3 regions of the Enterobacter sp. QK-SA4 genome follow, and region 3 is predicted to be linked to each of the others. Evidence: riboswitches for the same ligand, from Rfam matches in the RefSeq annotation. Region 3 holds a riboswitch; each other region holds the start of a gene.
The links. Region 3 has a riboswitch for thiamine pyrophosphate ahead of thiM (hydroxyethylthiazole kinase). Riboswitches for the same ligand answer to the same signal wherever they lie in the genome.
Positions count from the first base shown of each region.

Region 1: linked by a shared signal. The riboswitch ahead of thiC (phosphomethylpyrimidine synthase ThiC) and the one ahead of thiM (hydroxyethylthiazole kinase) in region 3 are both predicted to bind thiamine pyrophosphate.
Region 2: linked by a shared signal. The riboswitch ahead of thiB (thiamine ABC transporter substrate binding subunit) and the one ahead of thiM (hydroxyethylthiazole kinase) in region 3 are both predicted to bind thiamine pyrophosphate.

Region 1 covers NZ_JBXFXH010000007.1:4,495,589-4,498,862, forward strand. Annotated here, with positions in the region: gene hemE (uroporphyrinogen decarboxylase) at 1-157, opposite strand, end outside; gene nudC (NAD(+) diphosphatase) at 196-969, opposite strand; gene rsd (sigma D regulator) at 1,065-1,562, shown strand; TPP riboswitch at 1,617-1,728, shown strand; gene thiC (phosphomethylpyrimidine synthase ThiC) at 1,807-3,274, shown strand, end outside.
Region 2 covers NZ_JBXFXH010000007.1:4,031,173-4,034,446, reverse strand. Annotated here, with positions in the region: gene thiP (thiamine/thiamine pyrophosphate ABC transporter permease ThiP) at 1-336, opposite strand, end outside; gene thiB (thiamine ABC transporter substrate binding subunit) at 312-1,295, opposite strand; TPP riboswitch at 1,327-1,427, opposite strand; gene sgrR (HTH-type transcriptional regulator SgrR) at 1,464-3,119, opposite strand; gene sgrT (glucose uptake inhibitor SgrT) at 3,208-3,274, shown strand, end outside.
Region 3 covers NZ_JBXFXH010000007.1:1,609,940-1,613,213, reverse strand. Annotated here, with positions in the region: gene AC1VYI_RS09260 (GntR family transcriptional regulator) at 1-343, opposite strand, end outside; gene thiD (bifunctional hydroxymethylpyrimidine kinase/phosphomethylpyrimidine kinase) at 386-1,186, opposite strand; gene thiM (hydroxyethylthiazole kinase) at 1,183-1,953, opposite strand; TPP riboswitch at 1,989-2,085, opposite strand; gene AC1VYI_RS09245 (YadA C-terminal domain-containing protein) at 2,712-3,274, shown strand, end outside.

The DNA.
Region 1 (3,274 bases), 2.9 Mb from region 3:
CGTTTTTGCACAGCGACATAAAATCGCCCGCCTGCGCGCGCGTGGCTTTGTACTCCGGGAGATAGCGTCCCGCCTGGCGCATCATCCACACCGGGGTGACATCAACGGGCTGGCGCAGCAGCGCACGCAGATAACGATCGTTCTTCAGTTCGGTCATTTTTGCAGTTCCTTAAGCGTCATGGCCTCAGTGTAACACTACTCATACTCGGCCCGACACATCGCCACGGTATCTTCTATCAGGCGACGCGCCACGGTGCCCGGCGGAGGCAACAGCGGTAGATCGTCGTAGCGATACCAGTTCGCGTCCAGAAGCTCTTTCTGGTCGATAACGATCTCGCCGCTGTCGTATTCGGCCATAAATGCCGTCATCAGCGACTGCGGGAACGGCCACGGCTGGGAGGTGACGTAGCGCAGGTTCTTCACTTTGATCCCACTCTCCTCCATCACCTCGCGCGCCACCGCCTGCTCCAGCGTTTCGCCCACCTCGACGAAGCCGGCCAGCACGGTGTGAATGCCGTTGCGATGGCGGGTATGCTGCGCCAGCAGGATGGAATCCTCCCGGCGGATAGCGACGATAATGCACGGCGCAATCTGCGGATAGTAGCGTTCGCGGCAGTGGCTACAGAGCATCGCCCACTCGGTTTTGCTCGGGCGCATGGTATGACCGCAGTAGCCGCAGTATTTATGCGAGCGGTAAAACTCGGCCAGCTGCACGCCGCGCCCCGCCAGCTGGAACAGCCCCACGTCCAGATCCAGCACCTGGCGCACCGATCCCATATCCTGGCGGCGGGGCTGTTGGATCAACCACACGGGCTCACCCTGCCACTCGCCGATCTGTAGCGCTGGCTGTCCAACGAGATCGAACGCTTCAGCTGCACCGTAGGGGATTTCTCCGGCAGGAAGCCATAATTTTTGTTCGTGACTGACGATCCACCAACCAAGATCTGATTTTTCAATAATACGATCCATATCTATTGCACTACCTTCGCTTCACTGACATGTTGTTAGCATTGTGGTTACATTCTGGATAAGCAGATTCAATCCTACATTTTGCGGAGTCGACCATGTTAAACCAGCTGCAAAGCCTGACTGAGCGCGTTAGAGGAAATAACAAACTGGTGGATCGCTGGCTACATGTACGCAAGCATCTACTCGTGGCTTATTACAATCTGGTCGGTATTAAGCCTGGCAAAGAATCGTTTATGCGACTGAACGAAAAAGCGCTGGATGATTTTTGTCAGGGCCTGGTCGATTATCTGTCCGACGGCCATTTCAATATTTATGAACGCATTATCCGCGAAATGGAAGGGACAACGCCGTATTTAGCGGCCAGCAAGCTCTATCCGCTTCTGGAAGCCAACACCCAGCAGATCATGGATTACTATGATTCCGCGCTCGAGAACGCTATCGACCACGATAACTATCTTGAGTTTCAGCAGGCGCTATCCGACCTCGGCGAAGCGCTGGAAGAGCGATTCACGCTGGAAGATAAGCTGATCGCCCTCGTGCTGGACAACGATTTGAACATCAGTAACGAAGAGAACGTCACGCGCCCTGCTTGAGTTCTTCATCGTTAACGAGTAATTTACAACCATTCGCCCCTCTCACGAGGGGGATTTTTCTTGTCGGAGTGCCCAGCGCCTGAAAGCGCGGGCTGAGACCGTTAATTCGGGATCCGCGGAACCTGATCAGGCTAATACCTGCGAAGGGAACAAGAGTCACACTGCTGTTGTATCGCCTGAGGGCGATCCTCTCTTGCTTCATCCGTCGTCTGACAAGCCATGTCCTTCACTTTTGGAATGAGCTATGTCTACTGCAAAACTGACCCGCCGCGAACAGCGCGCACAGGCCCAACACTTCATCGACACGCTGGAAGGCACCGCTTTCCCGAACTCGAAACGCATCTACATTTCCGGCTCGCAGGCCGATATCCGCGTCCCAATGCGCGAAATTCAGCTCAGCCCGACGCTTATCGGCGGCAGCAAAGATAACCCGCAGTACGAAGACAACGAAGCCGTGCCGGTGTATGACACCTCCGGCCCGTACGGCGATCCTGATGTTGCCATCAACGTCCAGCAGGGTCTGGCAAAGCTGCGCCAGCCGTGGATTGACGCGCGTAACGACTGCGAAGAGCTGAGCGTCCTGAGTTCTGCATACACTAAAGAGCGCCTGGCCGACGACGGTCTGGACGAGCTGCGCTTTACCGGCCTGCTGACGCCAAAACGCGCTAAGACGGGCAAATGCGTGACCCAGTTGCACTACGCGCGCCGGGGCATCGTCACGCCGGAGATGGAGTTCATCGCCATCCGCGAAAACATGGGTCGCGAGCGCATCCGTAGCGAAGTGCTGCGCTATCAGCATCCGGGTGAAGGCTTTGGCGCTCGCCTGCCGGAAAACATCACGCCGGAGTTTGTGCGTGACGAAGTGGCCGCCGGGCGCGCAATTATCCCCGCCAACATCAACCACCCGGAATCCGAGCCGATGATTATCGGCCGCAACTTCCTGGTGAAGGTCAACGCGAACATCGGTAACTCGGCCGTCACCTCCTCCATCGAAGAAGAGGTGGAAAAGCTGGTCTGGTCCACGCGCTGGGGTGCGGACACGGTAATGGACCTCTCCACTGGACGCTATATTCACGAAACCCGCGAATGGATCCTGCGTAACAGCCCGGTACCAATTGGCACCGTCCCGATTTATCAGGCGCTGGAAAAGGTCAACGGCATTGCCGAAGACCTCACCTGGGAAGCGTTCCGCGACACGCTGCTGGAGCAGGCCGAGCAGGGCGTGGACTACTTCACCATTCACGCGGGCGTGCTGCTGCGCTACGTGCCGATGACCGCGAAGCGTCTGACCGGCATCGTCTCGCGCGGCGGTTCCATCATGGCGAAGTGGTGCCTGTCACATCATCAGGAAAACTTCCTCTACGAGCACTTCCGCGAAATTTGCGAAATCTGCGCCGCGTACGATGTCTCTCTGTCGCTGGGCGACGGCCTGCGTCCGGGCTCTATTCGCGACGCGAACGACGAAGCGCAGTTTGCCGAGCTGCACACGCTGGGCGAGCTGACCAAAATCGCCTGGGAGTATGACGTGCAGGTGATGATTGAAGGCCCGGGCCACGTGCCGATGCAGATGATCCGCCGCAACATGACCGAGGAGCTGGAGCACTGCCACGAAGCGCCGTTCTACACCCTGGGGCCGTTGACCACCGATATTGCGCCGGGCTATGACCACTTCACGTCAGGCATTGGGGCGGCGATGATCGGCTGGTTCGGCT
Region 2 (3,274 bases), 2.4 Mb from region 3:
GAGGATCCCAAATACCGCCACCAGCACGGGCAGGATCAGCGTCATGGCACAAAGGCGAAGCAGCGCCTCTCTGCCTGGGAAACGCCGACGATACAGCGCGCGCGCCAGGAAAATAGCCGGGATCGCCGACAGCAGGGCAGAGAGAGACGCCTGCCAGAAGGAGAACCGGATAACGTGCCAGAGGTAGCTGTCGTGCCAGAGGGCGAGCAGGTCGCTCTCTGGCGCGTTGAACCACAGCGCAAGAAAAGCCCCCAGGCTGACCGCCACCATCACTGTGGCGGCGAGCAGCCCGGGAAGTAACCAGCCGGGAATCAACGGCTGACGGCGCGTTGCCATTCACTTACCCATGCTGCACGCTGCGCGGCGACCTGCTGCGGCGTAAACTCCAGCGAGGTGTTTGGTTTGGTCAGTTGCTCGAAACCTGCGGGCAGGGTAACGTTCGTGACCGGATACATCCAGTTGCCTGCGGGAATCGCATTCTGGAAAGCCGGTGAAACCATAAACTTCAGGAACTTCTCGGCCAGCTCCGGCTGTTTGCTGGCAGCGGTACGCGCGGCCACTTCCACCTGCAGATAGTGCCCTTCAGCAAAATTAGCGGCAGCGTAGTTATCTTTCTTCTCGGCGATAATGTGGTAGGCCGGAGAGGTGGTGTAGCTCAGCACCAGGTCGCTTTCGCCTTTCAGGAACAGGCCATAGGCTTCGCTCCAGCCTTTGGTGACGGTGACGGTTTTAGCGGCCAGTTTCTGCCACGCCTCCGGCGCTTTATCCCCGTAAACCTTTTGCATCCACAGCAGCAGGCCCAGGCCTGGCGTACTGGTGCGCGGATCTTCATAAATCACGCGCCATTTCTGGTCACTTTCCACCAGCTCTTTCAGGCTCTTCGGCGGGTTTTTCAGCTTATTTTTGTCGTAAACAAAAGCAAAGTAGCCATAGTCGAACGGCACAAAGGTGTCGTTTTTCCAGCCTCCCGGCACGTTAACGGCCTCTGCCGCGACGCCGCTTTTGGCAAACAGTTTGGTCTGCGAGGCGGCTTCCAGCAGGTTGTTATCCAGCCCGAGCACCACGTCGGCCTTGCTGTTTTTCCCTTCCATGCGCAGACGGTTGAGCAGCGATACGCCATCTTCCAGCGCCACGAACTTCAGTTCGCAGTTACAGTCCGCTTCGAAAGCTTTTTTGACTACCGGGCCAGGGCCCCAGTCGGCAGAGAAGGAGTCATAGGTGTAGACCGTCAGGACGGGCTTCGCAAAAGCAGGCAGCGCAAACAGCGCCAGCAGGGGGAGAACTTTTTTTAACACTTTGCACCTCAAAGTTGAGTGGCAAAGGATTTTGAGAGACAGCCTCAAATCCCTTCGCCGGCGTTATCCGGATCAGGTTCGACGGGTATTATCTCAGCGCACATCTGTGATGCAGCACCCCGTTGAGAACGGCGCTATTGTAATGATTTGGTGAATATTACGAAAGCGTTATGGCTCCGGCGGCGCAAACCAGGCGGATTTAAAATCAAACCAGCCCAGGGTGTTCATCCGCAGGCCGCGCATGCTGCGCTGGCCCTGGATCATCAGCCAGTGGTGGATCAAGGGTACGATCGCCTGCTCGGCCAGCAGCTGCTGGCACCACGCTGCAAGATTCATTTCGCCCGCGCGCCACAGGGCGGCGTCCTGCTGCCAGTCACGGTCGATGCAGTGCTGGATCAGCGGGACTTCATACAAATGCGAGAAAAGGGAAAAATCGAGCGGCAGGGTAAAGTTGGCGCTGTTGAGCCAGATATCACTGGCGATCTCCCCCTGATGCCATTCGTCATAGTCCACTTCCCTGACCTCTAACCTGACCCCCTCGGCTGCCAGCAGCCGGGTCATGATTCTGGCGATAAAACGATGCTCCACGTGCTCGCGGTAGTAGGTCAGGGTGATGGACTCCAGCCCTGCGGGTTTGTCGCAGTGCACCGGGCGGGCGTGGTGCCAGCGCGGAAGCAGGCCGTACGCCGGGAACCAGTATGTCTGGTACTGCTCTTCCGCATGGTAAATCAGATTGGAAGGGGACAAAACGTGGCTGATCCACTTGCGGACGGCCTGATTTGCCCCACGGTGGGTGCGGCGGTCAAACAGGAGATAGTAACACCCTTCCTCGAGGCGACTCTCCACGGCTTTTTCTCCCGTGGTGGGGCCTTCCAGCGTCAGCCCGCAGCTCAGGTCTTCATTGAGATCCGGCAATACCCAGACGTTCACTTCGTCGATCAGCGCCCGATAGCCAAAGTAGTCGTCGAACGCGCGGATTTTCAGCTGGTTGCTGTTATTGCGGGACACGGAGTAAGGCCCGGTGCCAATCGGCAGGCTGGCAAAGTTGTTCATTGATTCCCACTCGCCGGGCAAAATCATCGACGGCACATAGCCCAGCAGCCAGGGAAGCCACTTATCCTGCTGCGACAGCTCAATATCCAGCGTCCAGGCCGTGGGCGAGTGGACGCGGGAGATATGCGAGTAGAGTGGGAGCCTGCGGGCACGTTCCAGGGAGGCGATAACGTCGTGCATTTCCAGCTCGCGGCCGTGGTGAAAGTGGATACCGGGGCGTAAAAAAAAGCGCCAGTGAAGCGGGGAAACCTGCTGCCAGTGGTGCGCGATATCCGCCTCCAGTTCCCCGTTTTCCTCATTTATCCGCGTCAGGCCGCTGAAGATTTGCCGGGCCATGTGGGTTTCAGAGCGGCGTAAGGCCGTGCCGGGCAACAGATTTTTCATCGGGCGATAGTAGAGCACCCGCAGAATGTGTCGGCCCTGACGAAAGCTGCGCCCGAGGTGGGAAACCAGCATCTGGCGCACGGCGGCTTTGTCGCCCACCAGCTGTACCAGCTGATCGATGCGATCCTGCTCGAGCAGATCTTCCGCGCGCTGCTGCTGCAGCGCCAGCCCGGTATAGAGGAAAGTCAGCCGCGAGCGTTTGCCGCGTCCCGCCTCCGCTTCCCAGCTTAACCAGCCCTGCTGCTGCATGGTGTTGAGCAGCGTGCGCATATGGCGGCGGGAGCAGCTAAGCAGGTCAGCCAGCTCGTTGAGCGTGGTCTCCTGCGATTGCCCCTCGCAGCACTGCCAGAGGCGGATAAACTGTTGTTGCAGACGACCGGAAGGCATAAAAGGGGAACTCCTGACAAAAAACCAGCAATTTATTTATCCCTATATTAGGCCAATAATTTTCCCCGATGAAGCGAGGAGGTAAATTATGAAGAGGTCTACCGCACGTCAGTTCTATCAGCAGTACTTTTCAGCGACAAAAGGAGCGTCCTGGC
Region 3 (3,274 bases):
GCGTATTAGGCTTTTGGCCGCGCAGCACTACCTGCTGGGAAAAACCGCGCGCCTCTTTCAGCGAATATTCAAAGATATTGTTGATTTGCGTGCCATAGCCACGGGAGCGCGTCACCACGCCCTCTTCCTCCAGCGCCTGCATCGCCTTTCGCACAGTGATGCGCGACACCCCGGTTAACTGGCTCAGATCGCGCTCGCCGGGCAAAATATTCCCGTGCTCCAGCACCCCGCTGCGCACCGCGTTTTTTACCGTTTCGGCAAATTTCAGGTACAGCGGCGTGTTGTCAGGCGCGGCGATCCGTTCATTCAGTTGAGCGATTAACCGGGTATGCGCTTGTTCCATCTCTGTTTTCTCAGGCGTGGTGTTTCCTGCCAGTATACTGGGTTACCACCATGCATGAAAATGATGAACCGGCCCAATACCGTGACCCACTTCCAGAGTATCGGCTTTTGCCAGCGCCGCCGAGAGCCAGGTTTTCGCTTCGCGCACCGTATCGGCCCAGCCGTCATGCCGCGGGCGCAGCGCCGCCAGCGCGGCGGAGAGCGTGCAGCCCGTGCCGTGGGTGTTTTTGGTCTGCACGCGCGGCGCGGTAAAGCGTACTTCGCCGTCGCGGGTAAACAGCCAGTCCGGGCTTTCGGCATCATCCAGGTGCCCGCCTTTCATCAGCACCGCGCCGCAGCCCATTGCCAACAGCGCGTTTCCCTGCGCTTTCATCTCGCGTTCAGTTTGCGCATGCGATGTGCCTAACAGCGCGGCGGCTTCCGGCAGATTTGGCGTGATAAGCGCCACCTGCGGCAGTAGCTTTGTACGCAGCGTCTCCACGGCGGAGGCGGAGAGCAGCGGGTCGCCGCTTTTCGCCAGCATGACGGTATCCAGCACCACGTTTTGCACCTGATAGCGTTTAAGCCGCTCGGCCACCGCTTCCACAATATCCGTCTCGGCCAGCATGCCGATCTTGGTGGTATCGATGCGCACGTCGCTGAACACAGAATCCAGCTGCGCGGCAACAAAATCCGGCTCGATACGATAGACCGACTGCACGCCGCGCGTGTTTTGCGCCACCAGCGCGGTAATGACCGAGCAGCCGTACGCGCCAAGGGCCGAGAAAGTTTTGAGATCGGCCTGGATACCCGCGCCGCCGCTGGGATCGGTGCCGGCAATGGTCAGGGCGTTAATCCGTTTCATGCCTGCTCCTCCAGCGTATAGAGCGCATCCAGAAACGCGCTGGCAAAACTGCCAGGCCCACGTGACTGCGCAACGGCCACCGTTCCGGCTCGCTTCATCCATCCGCAGGCGGCAGCGACGTTATCCATCCGGTCGCCAGGCAGCGAGCAGCTCGCCGCCACAACGGCAGAAAGCGCGCATCCGGTTCCCACTACGCGCGTCATCAACGGATCGCCGCCCGTTATCGTGCGGGTGCGTTGCCCGTCAGTGATGTAATCCACCTCGCCGGTGACGACCACAACGGCATTGGTCTGGCGAGCCAGCGCCTGTGCGGCGGGCACCGCGCTGGCTGCGGTATCGGTTGTATCAACGCCGCGCCCGCCCGCGCTCATTCCGGCAAGGGCAAGAATTTCGGAGGCATTGCCGCGAATGGCAGCCGGTTTCAGGGCAAGGATTTGATGGCAAAAACGGGTGCGGAACGTCAGGGCACCCGCGGTAACCGGGTCCAGCGTCCAGGGCTTGCCTGCAGCCACCGCGCTTTCTATTGCCCGACGCATCGCCTGGGCACGCGGCGAGGTCAGCGTACCAACGTTAATCAGCAGCGCATCGGCGATGCCGGCAAACTGTTCAGCCTCTTCGGCCTCAATCACCATCGCGGGTGATGCGCCAAGCGCCAGCAAAACGTTGGCCGTGAAGGTCTGTACGACATCGTTGGTCATACAGTGGGTCAGCGGAGAACGGGTTCGGAAGTAGTGTAAAACGCGTAAATTGAGCAGGTCAGGCTGCATGGTTTCGCTCCTGCCTTGCGTGAAGAAGCGATGACCGGGAAGGCATCTGACTTCCCTACGCTGGCATTATCCAGATCAGGTAATACGGGTATTTCTCAGCCTTCACAAAGAAGGGCACCCCGAGTCAAAATACTTTTAAAACAGTGAGTTATAAAACTCATTAACGTTATGTAGTGTAACCGCGGCCCCAGGCCAGGCGCAAGGAGTTTCGATTTATCACGCCGTTTGTCACAGCGGAAATCTCCAGACGCTCTTTCCCGTCATTTGCCAACATTTATTACGCTTTAGTTAATTCTGGTTCAGTAATTGTTAATACGTTATTGAAAAACTTTATTACGTACTTTTGCTGAGACTATTATTTTTTATTACGTGCTCATTCCGCTTTTATAAGATAGATAAACTTCTTTCGCATGAAAGAATAAGAAAGTACTAATTTATTTAACTCTATTAAACATTTGTACTTTCATCAATAGCTTAACGCTTCCCTTGATTTATCGCACAATCCATAAGTTAATGTATACATTAAATAAACCTCCTCGATACAGCCCCCTGCCCTTTCATTTATTCATATCATTTATGATTTAGATCAAAATCATCAATTTGGGTTTAATCGATAGTTTATTCACGCTACTAAAAAAGGTCCGGGCATCGAATATCCAGTATTTACATACGGAAATACAGATATCCACATGCCACTAAAGCCAAAACTGTTCTGCTTAATTTTGTTTTTTTATACATTAATGATGTGAGTCCTTCGAATGAAACTTTTCAATAAATCTGTTATTCCTGTTTTTGTATTTGGGGTGGTCGCCGGTAGCGCCATGAATATTACCAACGCTGCTGCTGCCGTTTGGGATGACGCATCAATCACAGATATTGTGAATGACCATCAAGACCAAATTACGCAAAACAGGGTCGATAGTATTGCTCGCGATCTCTCAACTGAAAATCGCTTAACGCAGGTGGATAGCGACCTTCAATCCACTAAATTAGGTGTTTTGGTTATTGAGCAAGCCACAAATGACGCTTACCAAAAAGCCTTGCTTGCTGGCGCGCTTGCAGATACTGCCAATCAAAAAAGCGATGCGGCTTTACAGGGCGTTATGACGAACGGCACAGAAATTATCAATATGGAAAACGTTAACAAAGTGCAAGATAACCGTCTTGACAGCCTGGAAAATGCCCCTAAACCCACTAACGGCGTAGATGGTAAAGATGGTAAAGATGGCGTGACGACCACCGTGACGCACATGCAGGTAGACGCAGCAACGCAAACTAAAGTGGCTAATAATACCCAGGCTGTTACCGCCACCGCTCAGGA